Regions from separate parts of the Telluria sp. BA11 genome, predicted to be linked through region 2. Evidence: riboswitches for the same ligand, from Rfam matches in the RefSeq annotation. Region 2 holds a riboswitch; the other holds the start of a gene.
What was found. A riboswitch is a leader RNA that binds a small molecule or an ion and turns the genes downstream of it on or off. The one in region 2 is predicted to bind thiamine pyrophosphate.
Positions count from the first base shown of each region.

Region 1 (3,409 bases), 2.6 Mb from region 2:
TCGAGCAGAAATGCGGGCCGCACATCGAGCAAAAATGGGCCACCTTGGCCGAATCCTTGGGCAGTGTCTCGTCGTGGAATTCGCGCGCCTTGTCGGGATCCAGGCCCAGGTTGAACTGGTCGTCCCAGCGGAATTCGAAGCGTGCCTTCGACAGTGCGTTGTCGCGCAGCTGCGCGCCCGGATGGCCCTTGGCCAGGTCGGCCGCGTGGGCGGCGATCTTGTACGTGATGATGCCGTCCTTGACGTCCTCTTTGTCGGGCAGGCCCAGGTGCTCCTTGGGCGTCACGTAGCACAGCATCGCCGTGCCGTACCAGCCAATCGTGGCCGCGCCGATGCCGGACGTGATGTGATCGTACCCGGGCGCGATATCGGTCGTGAGCGGCCCGAGCGTGTAGAACGGCGCTTCATGGCACTGCTCGAGCTGCAGGTCCATGTTCTCCTTGATCAGGTGCAGCGGCACGTGGCCGGGGCCTTCGATGATCGTCTGCACATCGTGCTTCCACGCGATCTGCGTGAGTTCACCCAGCGTTTTCAGTTCGGCCAGTTGTGCCTCGTCGTTGGCATCGTAGATCGAACCGGGACGCAGGCCGTCGCCCAGGCTGAACGTCACGTCGTACGCTTTCATGATGGCGCAGATGTCTTCGAAGTGGGTGTACAGGAACGATTCGCGGTGGTGCGCCAGGCACCACTTGGCCATGATCGAGCCGCCGCGCGAGACGATGCCCGTCAGGCGATTGGCCGTCATCGGCACATAGCGCAGCAGCACGCCGGCGTGGATCGTAAAGTAATCGACACCCTGCTCGGCCTGTTCGATCAGCGTGTCGCGGAAGATCTCCCAGGTCAGGTCCTCGGCCTTGCCATTGACCTTTTCCAGCGCCTGGTAGATCGGCACCGTGCCGATCGGGACCGGGCTGTTACGCAGGATCCATTCGCGCGTTTCGTGGATGTGCTTGCCAGTCGACAGATCCATGACCGTGTCGGCGCCCCAGCGGATCGCCCAGGTCATCTTTTCGACTTCTTCACCAATCGACGAGGTCACGGCCGAATTGCCGATATTGGCATTGACCTTGACCAGGAAATTGCGGCCGATGATCATCGGCTCGATTTCGGGGTGGTTGATATTGAGCGGGATGACGGCGCGCCCGCGTGCGACTTCCGAGCGCACGAATTCCGGCGTGATCTCAGCGGGGATGCTGGCGCCGAACGACTGGCCCGGATGCTGGCGCCCCATCAGGTCGGCAACCCGCTTGCCCATCGGGCCGGACGCATGCAGGGAGGCGATGTATTCCTTGCGCTGCATGTTTTCGCGCAGCGCGATGAATTCCATCTCGGGCGTGATGATGCCCTGGCGCGCGTAGTGCATCTGCGTGACGTTCGCGCCGTTCCTGGCGCGGCGGGGCGCGCGCTGCAGATTAAAGCGCAGCGCGCTCAAGGCCGGATCGTTTAGCCGCTGCTGGCCAAACTGCGACGATGGTCCGGCCAGTTGCTCGGTGTCGCCGCGCCCGTCGATCCAGGGTTGGCGCATCGGCGCCAGGCCACTGCGGATATCGATTGCGGTGGCCGGTTCGGTGTACGGCCCCGACGTGTCGTAGACGAACAGCGGCGGATTGGGTTCGCCGCCAAAGCTGTCGGACGTGGCCGACTGGCTGATGGCGCGCATCGGCACGCGGATATCGGGCCGGCTGCCTTCGATGTAGACCTTGCGGGAATTGGGTAGCGATGCGATGGCTGCCTGGTCCACCGTGGCGGTGGCGGCATCGAACAGTTGCGAAGACTTCGGCGGTGCGTTCATGTGGCTCCCTTGCGTGCATGAGAGCCAGCAAAGGAGTTGCCGGGTGCGGCAAGGTCGGGCGCAAGACTGCGCACGGCCGCACGAATCGGCTGCTTCCCTTCGCTGGCATTATCCAGATCAGGTTCGGAGGGTATTTCTCACCCGCGTGTCGTTGGAACGACAGGCAGGACCCCTAGCGTGTGCCGGACGAGCAATCCCCGTCCAGCGCGGCAAATTATACGCGCTTGTAATTTATAATGGTCTTTTTCGCACATCACACGCCACCACATCATGGAATTAGCCAAGTCTTTCGAGCCAGCCGATATTGAACAGTTCTGGCGCGCAGAGTGGGAACAGCGCGGCTACTTTGCCGCGACCATGGACGAGGGCAAGCCCTCCTTCAGCACCCAGCTGCCGCCGCCGAACGTCACCGGTACCCTGCACATGGGCCACGCGTTCAACCAGACGATCATGGATGGCCTGACGCGCTACTACCGCATGCGCGGCTACAACACCGCATGGGTCCCGGGCACCGACCACGCCGGCATCGCCACCCAGATCGTCGTCGAACGCCAGCTGGACGCGCAAAAGATTTCGCGCCATGACCTGGGCCGCGACGCATTCCTCGAAAAAGTCTGGGAGTGGAAGGAAAAATCGGGCAGCACCATCACCGGCCAGATGCGCCGCCTGGGCACGTCGCCCGACTGGCAGCGCGAATACTTCACGATGGACGAGCCGCGCTCGAAATCGGTCGTCGAAGTCTTCGTGCGCCTGTACGAGCAGGGCCTGATCTACCGCGGCAAGCGCCTGGTGAACTGGGACCCGGTGCTGGGCACGGCCGTGTCCGACCTCGAAGTCGACTCGCAGGAAGAAGACGGCTTCATGTGGTACATCCAGTACCCGCTCACCGACGGCAGCGGCCACCTGACGGTCGCCACCACGCGCCCTGAAACGATGCTGGGCGACGTCGCCGTCGCAGTCGACCCGACCGATGAGCGCTACCTGCATTTGCACGGCAAGACGCTCACGCTGCCATTGACCGGCCGTGAAATCCCGATCATCGCCGACAGCTACGTCGATAAAGAATTCGGCACCGGCTGCGTGAAGATCACGCCGGCCCACGACTTCAACGATTACGCAGTCGGCCAGCGCGCCGGCCTCGCGCCGATCAGCATCTTCACGCTCGACGCGAAGATCAACGAAAACGGCCCGGCCCAGTACCAAGGCCTGGACCGCTTCGCCGCGCGCAAGCAGATCGTCGCCGATCTCGAAGCGCTGGGCCTGATGGAACAGATCAAGCCGCACAAGCTGATGGTCCCGCGGGGCGATCGTACCAACGTCGTGATCGAGCCGATGCTCACCGACCAGTGGTTTGTCGCGATGACCAAGCCGGCGCCGGAAGGCACGTTCAATCCGGGCAAGTCGATCACCGACGTGGCACTCGAAAAAGTCGCCAGTGGCGAGATCAAGTTCGTTCCCGAAAACTGGAGCACGACCTACAACCAGTGGCTGGGCAACATCCAGGACTGGTGCATCTCGCGCCAGCTGTGGTGGGGCCACCGCATCCCGGCCTGGTTCGCCGAAGACGGCCAGATCGTCGTCGCGCGCGATGAAGCCGAGGCGCAGGCCAAGGCCGCA
Region 1 is NZ_CM155275.1:3,478,797-3,482,205, reverse strand. Features, by position in the region: gene thiC (phosphomethylpyrimidine synthase ThiC) at 1-1,792, opposite strand, end outside; TPP riboswitch at 1,870-1,976, opposite strand; gene AC1MGT_RS15320 (valine--tRNA ligase) at 2,063-3,409, shown strand, end outside.
Region 1: linked by a shared signal. The riboswitch ahead of thiC (phosphomethylpyrimidine synthase ThiC) and the one ahead of AC1MGT_RS03540 (TonB-dependent siderophore receptor) in region 2 are both predicted to bind thiamine pyrophosphate.

Region 2 (3,409 bases):
TCGAGGCCTTGTTTTCTTTCTTCCATGCCGAAACCTGGGTGGCGTTCGGCCTTTGCGGACTGCCCGTGCTGTCCTTGTCCTTGCCCTTGGCCGTCTTGGCGGTCGCAGCGCGCGATGCCTGGCCGACGACGCGACTGGACGCCGTGCGGTGCATGCTGCGGGACTGCGTGTCATTCACAGATTCGTTCTCGGTCACAGGGCCCTGCGCGAGGGCGCCGTCCGGCGGCTGGTTGTGCGTCATGGATGTTCTTTCGTGCTGATAAATAAGTGCCGCCATTATGACCTGCTCCCGATGGCAAGCGGGTATTCGCGGCGGTCAACGTAACCCGACAAGCGTGGCGCGCCACAGACATGGACCGATTGTGGCTATTGAGCAACGTCCTTTCGGGCACTGAACCCCGTCAGCAGGGCCACTGCCCCGAATCGTGTTGGTTCCTGACGAATCATTACACTTTCTCCAAGCACACGTTGGCAATCGGGAACATAATTGCACTGAGGAACTAATTTAATAAAGTTCGCCCGTCACTTTCTGTCCAATGGAGCGCCCATGATCATCGCGCGATTGACCCAACGCTGGCACGCCCTGCGCCACTGGCGCGCGCACCAGTCCCTCGATTCCCACGGCCGCTTCGAGGAGACGACCTTCAACCGGACGTACCGGGATGCGGTGCATGGCAGTGCCGGCCTGATCTTGTGGCAGCACGATAGCGAGCATGGGCGCTTTGCGCTGCAACTGCGCACGGCGCAGCGCGACGATTCGCAGAATGGGTTGACCTTGACGCTGCTCGCCAATGACGCGGTGTTGCATCGCCTGTCCTGGACCTGGACCGACGGCGCGCAACTCGCGCTGCCGGTGGCGAGCGTGCCGCTGGTGACCCACAACGCGGGCCTGTGGCGCAATGCCGGTCCGGCCTTCGATGCGTTCGAACGCGCCTTCCCGAATAACTCGCCCAGCTTCTTCGCGTTCGCCGCCCTGCAGGGCGCGGCGCAGGCGCTGGGCATCGACCGCGTGCTCGCGCTGCGCGCCACCGCGCACCCGGCGTACCGGGCAGACCAGCACGCGACCTTCGAGAGCGGCTACGATGGCTTCTGGCGGATTCTCGGCGGCGCCGAACACGATGCGCGCCACTACCAGATCACGCTGCCGTTCTACCTCAAGCCACTGGCCGACATGCCATCGAAGCACCGCAAGCGCGCCGCCCAGCGGCGCGAACAATGGCGCGCGATTGCCGAAGCCGCCCACAGCGCGCTGCTGCGCTGCATGGCGTCGGTCCCCACGACTGCCGCCGCGACCAGAGCGCCCACTACCGCACAAGCCTGAAGCTTCACGACGCTTGCCAGATTCACCACGGCCGCCAAGCGCCGTGCTACACTCGCGCCTTCGCTAGGGGTCCTGGAACATTGTTCCGGGTGAGACATACCCTTCGTACCTGATCTGGATAATGCCAGCGAAGGAAAGCGCAAAGCAGCCCTCCCGTTCGTTTGCCCTTCCCCCACGTTGGCTCCGGCTTGAATTTAAGCGGCGCGCCCTCGTGGCGCGCAAACACGAGCACACCATGACCTTCACTCTGAAGCACCCAGTCCTTGCCTGCGCCATCGTGCAGGCCTTCGTTGTCACGCCTGCTGCATTTGCGCAGGACGCCATCCCCTCGGTCGTCGTCACCAGCAGCAAATGGATCGCGCTCGACCGCGCCAGCGTCGGCGGTTTCGCCGAAACGCAGCTGCTCGACGCGCCGGCGTCGATTACCTCGATCGGCCAGGGCCAGATGCAGGACCTGTCGATCCGCAGCGTCAGCGATGCGAGCCGCTACGACGCCTCGATCGGCGACGCCTACAACGCCATCGGCTACGCCGAACAGTTTTCGGTGCGCGGCTTTACGCTCGACAATGCGACCAGCTACCGCAAGGACATGATCGCGATCTCGGGCGACACGCAGATCCCGCTCGAGAACAAGGAGCGCATCGAAGTCCTGCGCGGCCTGGCCGGCCTGCAGGCGGGCGTCGCGGCGCCCGGCGGCATGCTCAACTTTGTCACCAAGCGCCCGACCAATGCGCCGCTGCGCTCGGCCACCGTCGAAGTGCGCGAACGCGGCACCGTGTACGGCGCGGTCGACCTGGGCGGACGCTTCGCCGACCGCCGCTTTGGCTACCGCTTCAATGCGGCCGCCGAAGACCTGAAATCCTACGTGCGCGGCGCCGACGGCAAGCGCCAGTTCATTTCGGCCGCCTTCGACTGGCAGATATCGCCCGACGCGCTGTTCCAGATCGACGTCGATCACCAGCACAAGGAGCAAGTTACCGCCCCCGGCTACCAGTTGCTGCGCAACGAAGTCCTGCCCACCGGGATCTCGGCGAAAACGCTGCTCAACGACCAGCCATGGACGCGCCCCGTCGACACCGACAGCAGCAACCTTGGATTGCGCTTCGAGTACCGCATCAGCGACGGCTGGACTGCGACCGTCAATGCCAACAAGCACTGGTTCAAGCGCGACGACTTCACCGCCTTCCCGTACGGCTGCAGCAACGAGGGCGACGGCTACTATCCGGGCTACTGCTCGAACGGCGACTATGACGTGTATGACTTCCAGAGCACCGGTGAGCGCAAGACGCCGTGGGGCGCGCAAGCGATGCTGCAGGGCCGCTTCGACACGGGCGCCGTGCGCCACGCGCTGACGATCGGCAGCGCTTACGCCGAACGTCACGACAGCTTCGGCGAATACGTCTACGACTACGTCGGCTCGAGCAATATCTGGCAGAACCAGATCGTGCCGCCGGTGGACAGCAGCCGCGTCACCGGCCCGGTGATAGAGCGCCGCGCGACCGAAGAACGTTCGCTGTTTGTGCAGGACATCCTGACCTTGTCACCGGCCTGGACGCTGCACGCCGGCGTGCGCTACGTCCAGCTCAAGCTCGACGCGCTGGAAGAAATCGACCAGGCGCGCGTGAAATCAAAAGACTCGTTCGCGCTGCCGAACGTGGCGCTCGTGTATGCACCGGCGCCGGACTGGCGCGTGTACGGCTCGATCAGCCACGGCCTGCAATACGGCGGCATCGCACCGATGGAGACCGTCAACCAGAACACAGTGCTCTCGCCAAGCCGCTCGAAGCAATTCGAATTTGGCGTCAAGCGCAATGTGAACGAACAGCTGGCGCTGTCAGGCGCCGTGTTTGAAATTACCCAGGGCCTCGAATACACGAACGCCGCCAACGTCTTCGTGCGCGCGGGCGAGCAGACGCACCGCGGCGTCGAACTGTCGGCGCAGGGCCGCGCCCTGCCCGGCCTGAACTACAACCTGTCGCTGATGGCGCTCGACACGGACCAGAAGAACACGGGCGACGCCAGCACCGAAGGCAAGCGCGTGACCAATGTGCCGGAACTGCGCACGTCTGCGTGGATCGAGTACGAAGT
Region 2 is NZ_CM155275.1:816,824-820,232, forward strand. Features, by position in the region: gene AC1MGT_RS03530 (hypothetical protein) at 1-241, opposite strand, end outside; gene AC1MGT_RS03535 (DUF535 family protein) at 548-1,321, shown strand; TPP riboswitch at 1,377-1,474, shown strand; gene AC1MGT_RS03540 (TonB-dependent siderophore receptor) at 1,557-3,409, shown strand, end outside.